DNA from 3 places in the Nocardia sp. NPDC001965 genome. Region 1 is predicted to be linked to each of the others. Evidence: riboswitches for the same ligand, from Rfam matches in the RefSeq annotation. Region 1 holds a riboswitch; each other region holds the start of a gene.
The links. Region 1 has a riboswitch for S-adenosylmethionine ahead of ACWCPQ_RS01865 (aminotransferase class V-fold PLP-dependent enzyme). Riboswitches for the same ligand answer to the same signal wherever they lie in the genome.

Region 1 (5,863 bases):
CAACTCGGTGCTCCAGGCCGAGATCCCGGCCGCGGACGAGCGCGCCTACCTGGCGGAAGTCCTCACCACCATCGAACGCGGCACCGGGAAGCGCCCGCGCGGCTGGATGGGGCCGGCGCTGTCCGAGAGTTTCCGGACCCCGGAACTGTTGCGAGAGCTGGGCGTCGACTACGTCCTGGACTGGACCAACGACGATCAGCCCTATCCACTCCGTGTTCCCGGCCTTCTCAGCGTCCCCTACTCGGTGGAATTGAACGACAACACCCTGTTCCTCGGCACCGGGCTCACCGGCCCCGATTTCGTCCGGATCGTCCGGGACCAGCTCGACCGGTTGTGGGCAGAATCCGCGGCGGGCGGCCGCGTACTGGCGCTGGCGCTGCATCCCTTCGTCACCGGGCAGGCGTTCCGGGCGCGGTATCTCGACGAGGCACTCGCCCATATCGTCGAACATCCCGGTGTGTGGGTCACCACCAGTGACGAGATCGCGGCACACTACGCGGCCACCCACGACAACGGGAAGATCAGAAGTACGTCCCGCTGAACGGATGCTCGTCCACCTCGAACAACGCGTCCGCGGCGGCCGCGGCGCCGGGCCGGTGCTCGGTGACCCGGCCCGCCAGCGCCAGATGCCGCCAGCGGGTGCCGCCGAGATAGGCGGCGGCCAATGCGGCGATATCGGCGGTGAGGTCGGCGGGCTCGTCCACCACACGCACGCCACCGGCCTCGATCCGGTAGGTGCCGGTATTGGCGGTCAGGATCGGGTCGGTGACCGCGACGACCACCGGCGGACCGGGGCGGTAGGCGCGGCGGGTCAGCGCGGCCGGCACATCGATCAACCGCAACCACGTCTCATCCCGGATATCGGTGACCCGCAACGCCCGTTCATCGGTCAACAGATGCCGGAGCGGAGCGTCGGGCGCGGTCGCGCTCAGCACCACCGCGTCGACGATATCGGCGCCGAGCAGATGCCGGACCAGACCGATATAGGCGTCCGGGGTCGTCGCGACCAGATCCTCCACGACCACCGTCCGGCGGGGGCCGCGCGTCCATTCGGGAGTTTCGGCGGCACGGTAACGGACGAACCCGTCCTCGGCACCCGCCTCCCCGTGCACGGCGACGTGACCGTGCCCCCGCAGCAGTTCCTGGAGCCGCCACCAGTACGGCGGACGATCGATCGCGCCGGTCCAGGTCACCGCCGCGGTGGCATAGATCTTGGCGGCGGCCTCCCAACTGTCGGCCGGTGCGACCAACCGGACCGGACCGCCCGCGGGCACGGTCTCGCGGAAGCGAGCCCGATGCACATCGATCTCACAGCGGGCCGAGGACCCGGCGACGCCGTACCCGAATCGCTCGTAGATTCCGCCCTGGGTGGCCCGCAGCGAGGCCACGACCTCTCCGCGCGCGGCGATCTCGTGGAGCTGCCGCCGCAGCAGCGCGGTCGCGATGCCCTGTCGCGTATGGGTGGACAGGACCCCGACATGGGTGACCGCGGCATGCGGTAGCCGATCCCCGCCCGGCGCCACCAGCCAGCTGGTGTAGGAGTTGACCGTCCCCACCAGCGCACCCGCGACGCGCGCGCCGAGGGTGCGGCCCGGTTCGTTCAGCGAATCGCCGATCTCCGCCGACAACGGCGGAATGCCGACCATCGCGGTGCGGAACACCTGTTGGGCGGTGTGCAGATCCGCCGGGTCGGTCAGTATGTCGATATCGACAGGCATAGCGGTCACTCCGGTGCTGGGTCGGGTTCGATGCGGATCTCCGGTCGAGTACATCCGCCCCATCCGGTGCCGCCGCTCGTCATATCGGGCGCAACGCTAGATCGTGCACGGGGCCGCGCCCGGTGCCGCATCCGCCGTCAGACCCGGGCGGGTCTCCGGTACCGGATCCCACCGTCCTTCGGTGCGGGCGTACTCCCAGCGCGGCCCACACGCGACCAGAGACCGCACCGCGTCGAGCAGCCGATCGATATCGGCGGCGGTGGTGCCGAGTCCGATACTCGCGCGCAACGCGGCGTCGATACCGAAACGGGCCAGCAGCGGATGCGCGCAGAAACGGCCGTCGCGCACGCCGATCGCATGTTCCGCGGACAGATAGGCCGCGACCCGGCCCGGTTCGAAGCCGGCGACGGTGAAGGCCACGATTCCGACGCAATCGGGGCTGTCGGCCCAGATCCGCAGGCACCGGACACCGTCGATGCCCGCCAGTCCGCTACGCAACCGGTGGGTGAGCGCGCACTCGTGCTCCTCGGCGGAGTCCGCGAGTCCGGTGAGCGCGTCACACGCCGCGGCCAGCGCCGCAGCGCCCAGTACATTCGGTGATCCGCCCTCGTGCCGGTGCGGAGCGAGCGCCCATGCGGCGCCGGCCGTGGTGACCTCGGTGACCGCGCCACCGCCCGCCAGATACGGCGGTGCCGCATCGAGCCAGTCCCGGCGCCCGGCCAGCACCCCGGCGCCGAACGGCGCGTACAACTTGTGCCCGGACAGGGCCAGATAGTCGATGCCCGTGGCGCACAGATCGATACGCCGGTGCGGTGCCAGTTGCGCGGCGTCCACCACGATCCGCGCACCGTGGCGATGCGCGAGCGCGGTCAGTTCGGCCAGCGGGAGCAGTTCACCGGTGACATTCGACGCGCCCGTCACCGCCAGCAGCGCGGCGGGTTGCGCGCCCAGTTCGGCATCGAGACGGCCGATGGTGGCGGCCAGCGAATCGGCCGCGGACACCACCCGGCGGCCGCGGCGGGCCCAGGGCAGGAAATTCGCGTGATGTTCGATATCGAGTACCACGGTGTCACCGGGCACACAGCCGGCCAGCAGATTCAGCGCATCAGTGGTGTTGCGGGTGAACACCACCTCCTGGTCGACGGCGCAGTGCAGAAAATCGCGCACCGTTTCCCGGGCGGTCTCGTAGCACCGGGTGGAGATCCGCGACGCGTAGCCCGCGCCCCGATGAACACTCGCGTAGTACGGCAGCAGCCCCGCGACCCGGTCGGCCACCTCCCCGAGTGCCGGGGCGCTGGCCGCGTAGTCGAAGTCGGCGTAGGCGCGGGTACCGCCCTGCACCAGCGGAACCTGCAGATCGCCACCGGATACCCGGGTGCGGGCGCAGGTGGGGTCGAGTACAGCGGTCATCATGTCATCCCTTCGTGGAGGGACTCCGGATCGCGAGTGAACGGAGTCCGCGCTTGCCGCGCTCGGTCGAGCGTCGGCCAGGTCGTCACCCGGGGCACCCCACCGCGGAGGAGGGTTGCCGGCCAGCAAGCCGGGGCTACACGCTGGCACTCATGACCTGGTGCGAGGTTGTCAGACGTCCTCCGGCTTGTCAACTCGCACTCGCGTGCTCCGCGTCCGCGGTTCGCGGCGACTCCACGTGTTCCGTTCCGGCCTCGAACCGACCGGCACGGCCACCAGGCCCGTATCCGCGTGCCGGATACGGGCCTGAAACGTCCGGAGGCGCGCCGGTCGACGGCCGCGCGAATCGCTCACGAGCCGTAGAACGGATCACCCTCGACCGATTCCGACCGGCGGCCGTCCACGCCCCGCGGGATATCGCCCTCGATCGTCACCCGGTAGAGCACCCGGTCGTGCCCGAGATGCCCGGCATCCGGGATGGCCAGATGCGCGGTCGCCCGGTTGTCCCAGAACGCCACACTGCCCGGTTGCCAGCGGAATCGGACGGTGTACTCGGTCCGCGTCGCCTCTTCCCAGAGCGCATCGAGCAGATGCGAGCTCAGGCGCGGCCCGAGATTGCGGATGTTCTTCGCCCGGCGGGTGAAGCCGGGACTCACGAACAGAGCCCGCTCACCGGTTTCCGGATGCACCCGGACCACCGGGTGGAAGGTGCGCAGCGGATTGCTCTCAATTGCCTCGGCCCGGCTGCTGCGCCGGACGGCGCGATTGTCGAAGGTGTGTTCGGCGTTCAGGTTGTCCAGGAAATCGCGCAGTTCGGCAGGCAGGTTCTCATAGGCCGCCACAAGATTCGTCCACGCGGTGTCCCCGCCGTAGGGCGGCAGGATATCGGCCCGCAGGATCGAGAAGGCGGGCGGATTCACCAGAGCGGTGACGTCGGTATGCCAGCTGCTGTCATAGGAAGTGCGTTTACGCCCGTACTGCACGTCGTAGCGACGGCTGTCGATCGGCAGGATCTCGGGAAATCCCTCCGGCGGATTGTCCTCGTACGGATGGGCCGGGGTCACCTTGCCGAATCGGCGCGCGAATGCGATCTGTTCCGCATGCCCGATGGTCTGGTCGCGGAAGAACACGACCTTCCACTTCAGCAGTGCCTGCCGTATCTCGGCGATCACTTCGTCGGACAGCTCCTGGCCGAGGTCCACACCGGCGATCTCGGCACCGGTGTACCCCGACTGTGGCAACACGGTGATCGCCGGTGTCACGGAAATAGGTTCTGTCGCTGAAATTGTCATCGGAAACCACCGCCTGATTCGCCCGGAGAAGATTGCGACGCAAGGCTATGCCCGGCCCGGTGGATCACCTGCCTATTGGGATCGGCAAGATTTTCTGCACCATCGGTCGAGCTCGTCTTCAATCTCTCTCGGCGATCGCGAATTTCGAATCATCGTGATCCGGTCCGTAGCCCGGAAAGCAGATCCGGCGCATTGTTCTCTTCGGATGCCCACCCCCGCGCCGACCGGATGCCTGCGCGCTCCCCGCACGATCCCCGAACGGAGACCATCATGTCCTATCGCGGACTGTTCCCCGGCATCGGCTGCACGGAACAGGCCGGCACGGGAATTCCCGGCTCGCATCCGGCGCGGTCCGGCGGCCGCGCCGTCTCGTTCGATCAATTCCGGGAAACAGCGCGACCGGCGCGGTCCGGCGGCCGAGCGATGCCGAATGTGGTGCCGAGTTCCGATCCGCATTTCACCGTCTATCCGGAATCCACTGTCCGGCAGCGATTCGCGCTGCCCGGGGCTCTACCGGTCGGCTGACCGTACACCGCAATCGAACAGGAGCCGCCCGAATGGCCGAATATCTCTGGTACATCCCGAATCAGGTGACACCCGGGCATCGCGGTGACGCGGTAACCGCCGACCACAACAGCCTGGAGACATTGACCGCCCAGGCGAGGGCGCTCGAAGATCACGGCTGGCGGGGCGCGTTGATCGGTACCGGCTGGGGCAGGCCGGACACCTTCACCGTCGCGACCGCGCTCGCGTCCCGGACCACGACCTTCGAACCACTGGTCGCGATCCGGCCCGGCTACTGGCAGCCCGCCCACTTCGCTTCCGCCGCCGCGAGTCTCGACCATCTGACGGGCGGCCGGTTGCGGATCAATATCGTCTCCGGCAAGGACGATCTCGCGGCCTACGGCGCGGCCGAGGAGGACCAGGCCGACCGCTACGGCCGCACCCGGGAATTCATCCAGCTGGTCCGCCGGCTGTGGACCGAGGAAAATGTCACCTACCGGGGCGACCACTATCAGGTGACCGGATCCACCGTCACGCCGCGGATCGAGGTACGCGCGGACCGGCCACATCCGAAATTCTATTTCGGTGGTGCGTCGGCTGCCGCCGAGCGGGTGGCCGCGACCGAGGCCGATGTGCAGTTGTTCTGGGGCGAGCCGCTGGCCGGAGTGCGCGAGCGCATCGACCGGTTGCGCGCGTCGAGTAACGATCTCGGCCGTGCGCTGCCGCCGCTGGAATTCGGTCTGCGGATCACCACATTCGTCCGTGACACCACCGAACAGGCGTGGGCCGAAGCCGAGGCGAAGGTCGCCGAGATGGCGAAGAAGCACGACCCCGGGGCACCCCGCCGGGCAGCGGTCGGACAGCAGCGACTGCTCGACCTCGCCGCGCGTGGCGAGGTGCTCGACGACAACCTCTACACCACCCCGGGCACGGTCGGCG
Region 2 (5,863 bases), on a different contig from region 1:
GGGAACGAGCGGTGCAGGCTCCCGGGCGCGCGAGGCCGCCGGCCCCGAACCTGTCGGTGTGCGGCGTTATGTTCCCGGCAGCACGGCACGAGATTGCCGTAACGGGAGGAAATCACATGTATCGCCAGGGAGATGTCCTGATCGTCGGGGTCGCCGAGAACGAGGTGTCCGAGGCCGCGGCGGCGTGGCAGCCGGCCCGCCGGGATGCCCGGGGCCGGATGGTGCTCGCGCTCGGTGAGGTGACCGGGCACGCCCACGCTGTCGCCGCGCCGGGCACCCTGTACCCCGAACCGCACCGCTCGCACACCATGGTTCTGCATCTGCCCGAGGGCGGCCGCCTCGTGCACGAGGAACATTCCGCGATCACCCTGCCGAAAGGGTGGTACCGCGTGGTCCGCCAGCGCGAGTACGTACCCGGCTCGGTACGCATCGTCGCGGACTGACCCGGCCGGTGGAACGACGAGAAGACAGGACCGATCGAACTGTGAGCGAATTGGCCGAATGGCGGGCTCTCGCCGCCGTGACCGGCCCGGGCGACCGGGCAGCCGCCGAACGAGGGGTGCGGCTCGCCTACGAACGGGCCGGTCTGCGCGCACCCGAGCGGATCCTCTGGGCCCGTTCGCCGTTGGCGGCGGTGCGCATGCTGTCGGCGGCGGAACTGTCGCGCGAGGCCGGTGCCTCGGTGCGGGAGCGGGTGCGCAGCACCCCCTGGGCCACCGAGCGCGACCGTCTGCACACCGAACTGGGCGCCCGTGAATTCGCCGGGCACTGGCAGTCCACCGGAGCGGGGCTCTGGGAACTGATCGAACCCGTGGTGGGCCGGATCCGGGACGGTGTGGTCGCCGCGATCGCCCCCGGTTCGGCGGCACCGGCCGACGAACCGGGGCTCGCGGAGCAGGCGGAGCAGGCGGAGCAGGCGGAGATCCGGGCGCGGCTGTTGTTGTTGGACGCGGTGCTGGGACAGCACGACGCGGCCTGGTTGTGTGCCTTCGATACCGGCGCGGGTACACCGCTGGAAGGGCTGGCCGCGGTGGCGCGCGAGGCGGGATGGTGGTGGCCGTACGAGAACCTCGTCGTCATCAGTGAACGACCCACGGCGCTGTATCGCGACGAAGCCGGCCGCCTGGACCGAGCCGACGGCCCGGCAGTGGGTTACTCCGACGAGTTCGCACTCTACGCGTGGCGGGGCATGCCGGTGCCCGGTGAATTCCTCGCCGAGCTCGCTTCGCTCACCCCGGACCGGATCCGCGGCGAGGAGAACGCGGAGTTGCGCCGGGTGATGCTCGAGTTCTACGGATACGACCGGTACCTGTCGGAATCCGGTGCCGAACCCGTGCAGCGCGACGAGACCGGAATCCTGTGGCGGATCCCGCTGGCCGATGACGAGGATGTGGTGATGGTCGAGGTGGTGAATTCGACGCCCGAACCCGACGGCGCCAGTCGCACCTACTGGCTGCGGGTACCGCCGACCACGCGGACCGCTCGAGAGGGTGTCTCCTGGACGTTCGGCGTCACCGAAGCGGACTACGAACCGCTCGTGCAGACCTGACCCACCGGATCTGGAACAATCGCCCTCGTGACCGACGCCGCGACTGGAACCGACGACGATCCCGGCACCGGCAACCGTTGGGCCGGTTTCCTCCGCTGTCATCTGCCGATGGTCGTGGTTGCTGTGGTGGCGCTGATCGCCGTGGTGTTCGTCGCGCAGGATCGCTGGCGGCGTGGCGCCTTCTTCTTCGGTGGTGCCGCCCTCATCGCGGCCGCGTTCCGGTTGTGCCTGCCGACGGTTCGGGTCGGTCTGCTGGCCGTCCGCAGCAAACCGTTCGATGTGGGTGCGCTGACGTTGCTGGGCGGTGCGATCGTCTTCCTCGCCGCGACCATCAACACCCTGGGCGTGGGCTGACCGGTCCCGTCCGGACCGACCGGGAATCAGCGTCCGGCGCGCGCCAGGTTCATCGTCTGGACCAGCAGTTTGCCGATGGCCGCCGCTTCGGTGAGAAAGGCGTCGTGGCCGTCGCGGGAGTTGATGACCTCGAAATGTCGGCAACCGGGCAGCCCGTCGGCCAGTTCCTGTTGCGTGTGCAGGGGGTACAGCCGGTCGGAATCGATACCGCCGACGATGCACGGCACCTCGGTGGCGGCCATCGCGGCCTCGATACCGCCGCGGCCGCGGCCGATATCGTGCCGGTTCATCGCCTCGCTCAGCAGTACGTACGTTGCCGGGTCGAAACGCCGCCCCAGCTTCTCGGCCTGGTACTCGAGGTAGCTCTGCACCGCGTAGCGACCACCGTTGCGCGGATCCTCACCCTCCTGCGCGCTGTTCGCGAACCGGCTGTCCAGCTCGACCTCGGTGCGGTAGGTGAGGTGCGCGATCCGGCGTGCGATACCCATACCGGCCATCGGTGCGCGACCGGTGCCGTGATAGTCGCCGCCCTGCCAGTCCGGGTCGCCGGTGATGGCCGCGATCTGGGTGCTCTGGGTGCCGATCTGGTCGGCCGTGGCGCGTGGGCCCACCGCGAGGATGAGCGCGGCGGCCAGGCGTTCCGGCGCCAGCAGCATCCATTCGAGGACGCGCATACCGCCCATCGACCCGCCGACGGCCGCGGCCAGCCGGGGCACACCCAGCAGATCGAACAGTTTCAGCTCCGCGGTCACCTGATCCCGGATGGAGATCTCCGGGAAACGCGAACCCCACGGCGCGCCGTCGGATGCGAGCGAGGCCGGACCGGTGCTGCCCTGGCAGCCACCCAGCACATTGGTGGCGACGACGCACCATTCGTCGGTATCGATCGGCGCGCCGGGGCCGACCATCCCGTTCCACCATCCGGCCTGTGGATGTGCGGCGGTGGGCTCACCCGCGACATGGGAGTCGCCGGTGAGCGCGTGCTCGATGAGCACGATGTTGTCCATGGCCGGAGACAGCTCACCCCAGCGCTGCACGGCCAACCGGACCTGTGGCAACCGGGCGCCGCTCTCCAGGGTGAGTTCGCCGATATCGATATGGCCGAGGGTGCCGTCGGCCGGCGGCAACTGGGCCACGGGCCGCGCCGTGGTCGGTTCGGTACTCACCTTCACGCGCGGACTTCCGCGGAACCGATGGCCGGTGATGTCCGGAACGTATGAATGGCCGCCGTGGGGCCGGGGGTACGGGTGCCGAGGACGCCGAATGCGACCGACCGTGTCCGGCGGGTCGCTCCGGCAACGGTCGCAGCGGCGAAGCTGTGATCGGTCATATCGTGCTCCAGAAAATGGGGGATTTCTCGTCGAATCGTGAGAACGCCGCTATCAACGCGACCAGCACCGGCACAAATCGACAACCTCCTGACGTGCGCTTGCTCCCGGCTCTCGGAAGCCCGGTCATCACCCGGAGCACCCCACCGCAGCAGGAGGGTTGCCGGCCAGCGAGCCGGGGCTTGGCGCTGGCGCTCATGACCTGCCGAATATGGTAGCCGGGCGCCGATACGGATCGAAATCGGCATACGGGCCCACCGGGTAATCTTGTGGTGCGATTCACCCATGTGAGATCTCACGACCGGGGCTGGCTGCACCGTGAGACAACCACTAGCAGTACGCTCGTCTTGGTTACACCAGACGTCTCGTGGACAACGCGGGATGTATACGTTGTCTGTTGAACAGCTGGGGTCCGCTCACAAGCGTGTTCGCCTGGCCGTGCAATGAGGGCACCAGTCTTAGGAGGACACGAAGATCCATGTCCAAGATCAAGGTTGAAGGCACCGTCGTCGAACTCGACGGCGACGAGATGACGCGGATCATCTGGCAGTTCATCAAGGACAAGCTGATCCACCCGTACCTCGACGTGAACCTCGAGTACTACGACCTCGGCATCGAGTACCGCGACAAGACCGACGACCAGGTCACCGTGGATGCCGCCAACGCCATCAAACAGCACGGTGTGGGCGTGAAATGCGCGACGATCACCCCCGACGAGGCCCGGGTCGAGGAGTTCGGCCTCAAGAAGATGTGGCGTTCGCCGAACGGCACCATCCGCAACATCCTCGGCGGCACCATCTTCCGCGCGCCGATCATCATCTCCAATGTTCCGCGCCTGGTCCCGGGCTGGACCAAGCCGATCATCATCGGCCGCCACGCATTCGGCGACCAGTACCGCGCCACCGACTTCAAGGTCTTCCAGGCCGGCACCGTCACCCTCACCTTCACCCCGGAGGACGGCAGCGAACCCATCGTGCACGAAGTGGTGCAGATGCCCGAGGACGGCGGCGTCGTCATGGGTATGTACAACTTCAAGAAGTCCATCGAGGATTTTGCGCGCGCCTCCTTCAACTACGGGCTGCAGCAGAACTACCCGGTCTACATGTCGACCAAGAACACCATCCTCAAGGCCTACGACGGCATGTTCAAGGACACCTTCGAGGAAGTGTTCGAGGCCGAGTTCAAGAGCCAGTTCGAGGCGGCCGGCCTCACCTACGAGCACCGGCTGATCGACGATATGGTCGCCTCCTCCATGAAATGGGAGGGCGGTTACGTCTGGGCCTGCAAGAACTACGACGGCGACGTGCAGTCCGATACCGTCGCGCAGGGCTTCGGCTCGCTCGGTCTGATGACCTCCGTACTGCTGACCCCGGACGGGCAGACCTGTGAGGCCGAGGCCGCGCACGGCACGGTCACCCGGCACTACCGCCAGCACCAGCAGGGCAAGCCGACCTCGACCAATCCGATCGCGTCGATCTTCGCCTGGACCCGCGGCCTGGAGCATCGGGGCAAGCTGGACAACACCCCCGAGGTGATCGGTTTCGCGCAGACCCTCGAGGACGTCGTCATCAAGACCGTCGAGGGCGGGCAGATGACCAAGGACCTCGCGGCGCTGGTCGGTGGGGATCAGGGCTACCTGACCACCGAGGAGTTCCTGGCGGCACTGGACGCCAACCTGGCCCGCGCGCTGCGCTGAGGTGTCGATCGGCGTCGTTTGCGGCGCCGGGGAATCGATGCCGTGAGGTCTCGCTGTCAGCCCTACGAGGTGCGGTATGTGCTTCGAGGACCGGCGGCGGGACCTTTGTGCTGTTCCGGGGAGTTCGCCGCCGGCCGCTCCGACCCCGCCGGGAGCGTGGCTCTTCCGGCCGGGGCGGGTGGCGCCGGGGGCCTCTGTTCAGTCGACCGTGATCGGCTGCGCCGGATCGAGGGAGTAGCCGGTCACGATCACTGGAGCGCACTCCGATTGTCGATCACTGCCGCGTAGGCGAAGATGCCCTGTGCTGATAGAGCCGCATGGGTGGACGTGCGAATCGATCTCGGATCGTGCGATTAGTGTTGGCTGTCTTCTCGATTCCCCGGCGAGTACCGGATGATCGAGGGCGTGGGCCGCGCGATCGGGACTGTGACCAAGCGGCTGGGCGCGGCGATCATCGATGCGGGCGGCGAGATCGTTCGCCGCTATCACGGGACTCGTGCGGGGGCCGGCGTCGATATGTCGACGAAGAACGAAGTCGACGTTCGCGGTGCGGGCGATATCGATGAGCCGAACCGAGACGCACGGCCCAGTGCGGCGGGCGGAGGGGATCGAGTGGCGGGATCGCCGGCGCATCTGATGTCGGTGGATGAATTCACTGCCCGCTTCCTCGCTGCCGATCGTTCCGGTGATCCGGTGATCCGGTGATCCGGTGATCCGGACACCGGGGTACATGTCGGCCGAGGGGAATGCCGATACGGATCTCTTCGAGTATCCCGACGGCTTCGAGGTGGTGTGCAAGTACGACCTGACACCGGGGCAACAGTCCGCCGAAGTCCTCGTCGCCGCTGTCGGCCGGGTGGTCGGAGCTCCGGTCGCCCCAGTGGTCGCGGGAGAAGGCGGCAGCGTGATCATGCAGCGGCTGCCGGGGCGTGCTGT
Region 3 (5,863 bases), on a different contig from region 1:
TGGCGATATTCATATCGACCCGGCCGAAACCGGTCGCCTTCACCCGCGCCCCGCGATCGACCAGGTTCAGCAGATACGACAAACCCTCCCGGGACATTCCGAGGTGGTCGACGGAAACCTTCGGCAGTTTCAGGATCACCGGCTGCAGCGAGGCCAGCATCTGGCCGTCCACATAGATCTCCACATGCCAGCCCGCCAGTTCATGGGCGCGCAACGCCTGCCGGGTCATGCTCGCGATATCGGCGGCAGCGCGTTTGAGATTGAACCGGACCGCGCGCACTCCGGCCTCGTGCAGGTCGAGGATCTCGGCGTCGGTGGCGTCGAGATCGAGACGCGTCACCCCGACCCAACCGGGGCCGAGTTCGGCCAGGGCCGCCCGCAGATAGCTCTGGTCGTTGCCCTGGAACGAAGCACTCACCACCGCGCCACCGGAAGGCCGGAACCGGGCCATCCGTCGCCGGTAGTCGGCGACGGTATAGGGCTCCGGCAGGTAGCCTTCGTTCTCGATCAGCGGAAAACGCGGATCGATGATGTGCACATGGGCGTCGAACACTGCTACAGCATGCCTGAGATGTGGGGACATTCGCTCCTCCCAACCATGGACCGGGAGGAGCCGGCCACAGTTCAGACCTTGTGCGGTTCGCTGGCGCGCAACATGTCCTCGCGCTCGACGACCTTGACCCGCTCGCGGCCCTCGGGCTCGCCCAGCGACCGTTCGTGCGCATCGAGCCGGTACCAGCCGGCCCAGGTGGTGAACGGGATACCCCGGCCCTCCAGGAACTCGAGTACGGCCTCGGGCTCCGGGTTCTCGGCGGGTGCGAAATTCGCGCTGTCGTCGACGAGGCAGGCGACCGTTTCGTTCGCGTCGCCCTTGGTGTGGCCGATGAGGCCGACCGGACCGCGTTTGATCCAGCCGGTCACGTAGGTACCGGGCAGGTAGCGGGCCGCGCCGTCGGCGTTCTCGTCGACCAGGACCCGGCCGGCCTCGTTCGGGATGACCCCGGCCTGGTCGTCGAAGGGCAGTTCGGAGATGTTCTGGGACAGGTAACCGACAGCCCGGTATACCGCCTGCACGTCCCATTCCTTGAAAGTGCCGGTGCCCTTGACATTGCCGGTGCCGTCGAGCTGGGTGCGTTCGGTGCGCAGGCCCACGACTTTGCCGTCCTCACCGAGGATCTCGGCGGGAGATTCGAAGAAGTGCAGGAACAGCTTGTGCGGGCGGTCACCCTGGTCGCGGATGGCCCACTGTTCGAGGGTGTTGGCAACCATGTCGACCTGCTTGGAATGCCGACGCGCGGCTTCCGAACCCTCGTCGTAATCGATGTCCTCCGGATCGACGATGACCTCGATCGTCGGGGAGTGGTCGAGTTCGCGCAGTTCCAGCGGAGTGAACTTGGCCTGCGCCGGGCCGCGGCGGCCGAACACGTGCACCTCGACGGCCTTGTTGCCCTTCAGGCCCGCGTACACGTTCGGCGGGATCTCGGTCGGCAGCAGCTCGTCACCGGTCTTGGCCAGCACGCGCGCCACATCGAGCGCGACATTGCCGACGCCGAGGACGGCGACCTTCTCCGCGTCCAGCGGCCAGGTACGCGGCACGTCCGGGTGACCGTCGTACCAGGACACGAAATCGGCCGCACCGTAGGAACCGTCCAGGTCGATCCCCTGGATCGGCAGTGCCCGGTCGGCGTTGGCGCCGGTGGAGAAGATCACCGCGTCGTAGAAGCGGCGCAGATCCGACAGCGTGATATCGGTGCCGTAGTCGATATTGCCGAGCAGGCGCACCTGCTCCTTGTCCAGCACCTTGTGCAGGGCGGTGACGATTCCCTTGATCCGCGGATGGTCCGGAGCGACGCCGTAGCGGATCAGCCCGAACGGGGCGGGCATCCGCTCGAACAGATCGATCGAGACGTCTGCATCGGATTTCATCAACGCGTCGGCGGCATAGATACCGGCCGGCCCGGCTCCGACGATCGCGATCCGAAGCGGGCGGTTCGCTTCCTTCTGCTCGGTCATCTGTTACGCGCACCCTTATCGGTCGAAAGAATCACTGGCGTTGTTGTTAGCTTAGGCTAACTTGACGCGCGGCCCGTATGCACCTACATCGCGCCGTTCGCGGGCGGCTGGTCACCGTTCGTCGTCCCACGTCCACGCGGGTAGCGCTGTACTGCGATACCCACCTCGCCCCCGATTCTATCGGGGTGCGAGCACGAACCGATCCGGGGACCAGGGATGATCGTCGGTATGAGCGATGCCGGAGGAGCCGACGAGCACGCGAGCACCGAACCGGGCGACGGTGAACGACCGCGTTCGATCACCCCGTTCATCGTGGCCGCGGTGGTCGCGGCCCTGATCCTGGGTGGTGTGCTGATCGCCGGGCTGGTGGCACCCGTTGAGAAAAATGTCACAGATTCCGACCGGATCGCCGGAGCAGTACGCGACTTCGCCCAGACGAGCAGCCGCTACGGTGCCGAACCACCGCGCGAGGCGGTGTGCCCCGGTTTCGTTCCCGCCCGCTCACCCCTGGCCGGACAACTGAAACCCGGTGAAACCGGAAACGACATCGAGATCACGAGATTCGGCCCCGTGCAGATCAACGGCGATACGGCGACCATCGAAGTGACCAGCACAGTCGACGGCGACGAGAAGACCGCGACCTGGTGGCTGTTCCACTCCGACGACGAATGGCTGGTGTGCAACCAGCCGGTGGAATGATCTCGCCCGGAGCGTCAACCGAGGTTTGACACGGCCGGGCCGGACCGGGCTAATCTCATGAATCAGGTCATGAGTGCCAGCGCCAAGCCCCGGCTCGCTGGCCGGCAACCCTCCTCCGCGGTGGGGTGCTCCGGGTGACGACCGGGCACGCATCGATCGGATGCGGCAAGTGCGGATTCGCAGGAGGTGCCACGTATGAGTTACGCAGGGGATATCGGCCCACAGCAGGCATGGGAACTGCTGACCGAGAACCCGGACGCAGTCCTGGTGGACGTGCGGACCGAAGCCGAGTGGAAGTTCGTCGGAGTACCCGACACCAGCGCGATCGCGAAGCCGACGCTGCTGGTGGAATGGGTCGACGGCACCGGCACCCGCAACGACCGGTTCGTCGACCAGTTGCGCAGCGCGCTGGTCGACCGCCCCGCCGACGCGCCTGTGCTCTTCCTCTGTCGCTCCGGCCAGCGTTCGGCCCATGCGGCCGACGCCGCCACCGCGGCGGGAATCGGCCCCTCCTACAACATCAGCGAAGGTTTCGAGGGACCGCTGGACGAACTCGGGCACCGCGGCGGCGCCGGCTGGCGCGCCCACGGCCTGCCCTGGCGGCAGTCGTGATCGGCGGCGGCTCGTTCGAACGCCCGCTCCCCGACGGAGTCGGCCCGGCGACGCTGGGCGTGCGCGGCGGACTGAGCCGGTCGGGATTCGACGAGACATCCGAGGCCCTCTACCTGAACTCCGGCTTCGTCTACGCGAGCGCCGAAGCCGCCGAGGCCGCGTTCACCGGTGACAACCCGCACTACGTGTACTCCCGCTACGGCAACCCCACGGTGAGCACCTTCCAGGAACGGATGCGACTGCTCGACGGCGCCGAAGCCTGTTTCGCGACCGCCAGCGGCATGGCGGCCGTGTTCGTCGCGCTCGGTGCGCTGCTGAAAGCGGGCGACCGGCTGGTGGCCGCCCGCAGCCTGTTCGGATCCTGTTTCGTGGTGTGCAACGAAATCCTGCCGCGCTGGGGTGTGGAGACGGTCTTCGTCGACGGTGAAGATCTCGACCAGTGGGAAACCGCCCTGGCCGAACCCGCCGCCGCCGTGTTCTTCGAAACCCCGGCCAACCCGATGCAGACCCTGGTCGATGTACGCAAAGTCTGCGAACTCGCCCACGCCGCAGGCGCGAAGGTGGTGCTGGACAATGTGTTCGCCACCCCGCTACTGCAACGCGGCTTCGAACTCGGCGCCGACGTGGTCGTCTACTCCGGCACCAAACACATCGACGGCCAGGGCCGGGTCCTGGGCGGCGCGATCCTCGGCAGCTCCGACTACATCGAAGGCCCGGTCAAGACGCTGATGCGCCACACCGGTCCCGCGCTGAGCCCGTTCAACGCCTGGACGCTGCTCAAAGGACTGGAAACCATGCCGCTGCGGGTCCGGCAATCCGCCGATTCGGCGCTGCGGATCGCCCGCTACCTGGACGAACACCCGGCAGTGAGCTGGGTCCGCTACCCGTTCCTGGAATCGCATCCGCAATACGCCCTGGCCGCCGAACAGATGAGCGGCGGCGGCACCGTGGTGACCTTCGAATTGAAGGCCGCCGCCGATCACGCCAAGAAGCGGGCCTTCGAAGTACTCAACGGGCTGCGGATCGTCGACATATCCAACAACCTGGGCGACGCGAAATCCCTCATCACCCACCCGGCCACCACCACCCACCGGGCGATGGGCCCGGAAGGCCGCGCGGGCATCGGGCTGTCGGACGGTGTCGTACGGATCTCGGTCGGCCTCGAGGACATCGAGGACCTGCTGGGCGACCTGGACAACGCGCTGTAATTTCGGCGGCGCCTCCGGCGCCGCGGGGCGGGGCCCTCGTGACCCCGGTTCTGTATCCACGGCGTCGCCTCCGGCGCCGCGGGGCGGGGCCCTCGTGACCCCGGTTCTGTATCCACGGCGTCGCCTCGGGCGCCGCGGGGCGGGGCCCTCGTGACCCCGGTTCTTCACTCCTGCACTCCTCCGCTTCGCTCCCCCGCTCCGTCGCTCCAGAACCGGGGCGGGCCCCGCCTTTGTGGTGGGCTCCGCTTCCGGCGGGGGGCGTGCGGGCCCTGTCGACCCCGCCTTGTGGCAGGCCCGGAGGAGGTGCCGCGACGCGGGGGCACGACGGTGGCTCGGGAAACCGTCCCTGAGGCAACGGACTCCTGCTGAGCAGGCCGGGTGGGGCGGTTCTCCTGGTCGAGGAGACATAGGCGGGTGGTGGAGGCGGACCGCTCCGATCAGTTCGGGATCGGGGCCGACCGGGTCGGGTGTGGAGTCGGGTCGGTCAGGTCGGGTGTGGCATCGGGTCGGTGAAGGGCGTACGGACCCGGCCCACCAGTTCGGCGACCGAGTTCAGCACCACGGTGGGCCGGTAGGGGTAGTGCTCGACCGACTTCTTCGTCGAGATACCCGAGGTCACCAGGATGGTCCGCATTCCGGCCTCCATTCCGGAGATCACATCGGTATCCATCCGGTCACCGACCATCACACTGGTCTGTGAGTGGGCGCCGATCCGGCGCAGCGCCGAACGCATCATCAGCGGGTTCGGTTTACCGATGTAGTAGGGGTCGCGGCCGGTGGCGCGGGTGATCAGGGCGGCCACCGAACCGGTCGCGGGTAGTACACCGTCGCGGGACGGGCCGGTGGGGTCGGGGTTGGTGGCGATGAACCGCGCCCCCCGTTCGACCAACCGGATCGCGGTGGTGATCGCTTCGAACGAGTAGGTGCGGGTCTCGCCCAGCACCACGTAGTCGGGGTCCACCTCGGTCAGCACGTAGCCGATCTCGTGCAGCGCGGTGGTCAACCCGGACTCACCGACCACGTAGGCGGTGCCACCCGGCCGCTGCTCGTCGAGAAAACTGGCCGTGGCCAGGGCGGAGGTCCAGATCGAGTGCTCCGGGATCTCCAGCCCGGTCTGCCGCAACCGGGCCTGCAGGTCGCGTGGGGTGCGGATCGAGTTGTTGGTCAGCACCAGGAACGGGATCTCCTCGGCCCGCAGTTCGGCGAGGAATTCGTCGGCGCCGGGGACCATATGGTCCTCGTGCACCAGTACCCCGTCCATATCGGTGAGATAGGAGAGAATCCGGTCGTCTGTGCTCACCCCATCGATTCTGCGCTCGACGGTCCGAGGA

Region 2: linked by a shared signal. The riboswitch ahead of metX (homoserine O-acetyltransferase MetX) and the one ahead of ACWCPQ_RS01865 (aminotransferase class V-fold PLP-dependent enzyme) in region 1 are both predicted to bind S-adenosylmethionine.
Region 3: linked by a shared signal. The riboswitch ahead of ACWCPQ_RS13345 (rhodanese-like domain-containing protein) and the one ahead of ACWCPQ_RS01865 (aminotransferase class V-fold PLP-dependent enzyme) in region 1 are both predicted to bind S-adenosylmethionine.

The regions. Positions count from the first base shown of each region.
Region 1 covers NZ_JBSFDZ010000001.1:396,473-402,335, forward strand. Annotated here, with positions in the region: gene ACWCPQ_RS01855 (polysaccharide deacetylase family protein) at 1-541, shown strand, start outside; gene ACWCPQ_RS01860 (GNAT family N-acetyltransferase) at 522-1,718, opposite strand; gene ACWCPQ_RS01865 (aminotransferase class V-fold PLP-dependent enzyme) at 1,815-3,128, opposite strand; SAM riboswitch class IV at 3,173-3,286, opposite strand; gene ACWCPQ_RS01870 (TauD/TfdA dioxygenase family protein) at 3,479-4,420, opposite strand; gene ACWCPQ_RS01875 (hypothetical protein) at 4,691-4,945, shown strand; gene ACWCPQ_RS01880 (LLM class flavin-dependent oxidoreductase) at 4,978-5,863, shown strand, end outside.
Region 2 covers NZ_JBSFDZ010000032.1:51,800-57,662, forward strand. Annotated here, with positions in the region: gene ACWCPQ_RS29045 (hypothetical protein) at 117-443, shown strand; gene ACWCPQ_RS29050 (DUF6745 domain-containing protein) at 485-1,549, shown strand; gene ACWCPQ_RS29055 (DUF3017 domain-containing protein) at 1,658-1,903, shown strand; gene metX (homoserine O-acetyltransferase MetX) at 1,930-3,075, opposite strand; SAM riboswitch class IV at 3,324-3,434, opposite strand; gene ACWCPQ_RS29065 (NADP-dependent isocitrate dehydrogenase) at 3,710-4,927, shown strand; gene ACWCPQ_RS29070 (hypothetical protein) at 5,321-5,632, shown strand; gene ACWCPQ_RS29075 (hypothetical protein) at 5,637-5,863, shown strand, end outside.
Region 3 covers NZ_JBSFDZ010000007.1:87,352-93,214, reverse strand. Annotated here, with positions in the region: gene ACWCPQ_RS13360 (amidohydrolase family protein) at 1-553, opposite strand, end outside; gene ACWCPQ_RS13355 (FAD-dependent oxidoreductase) at 625-2,013, opposite strand; gene ACWCPQ_RS13350 (Rv0361 family membrane protein) at 2,242-2,712, shown strand; SAM riboswitch class IV at 2,778-2,890, shown strand; gene ACWCPQ_RS13345 (rhodanese-like domain-containing protein) at 2,908-3,324, shown strand; gene ACWCPQ_RS13340 (O-succinylhomoserine sulfhydrylase) at 3,321-4,532, shown strand; gene ACWCPQ_RS13335 (HAD-IIA family hydrolase) at 5,017-5,793, opposite strand.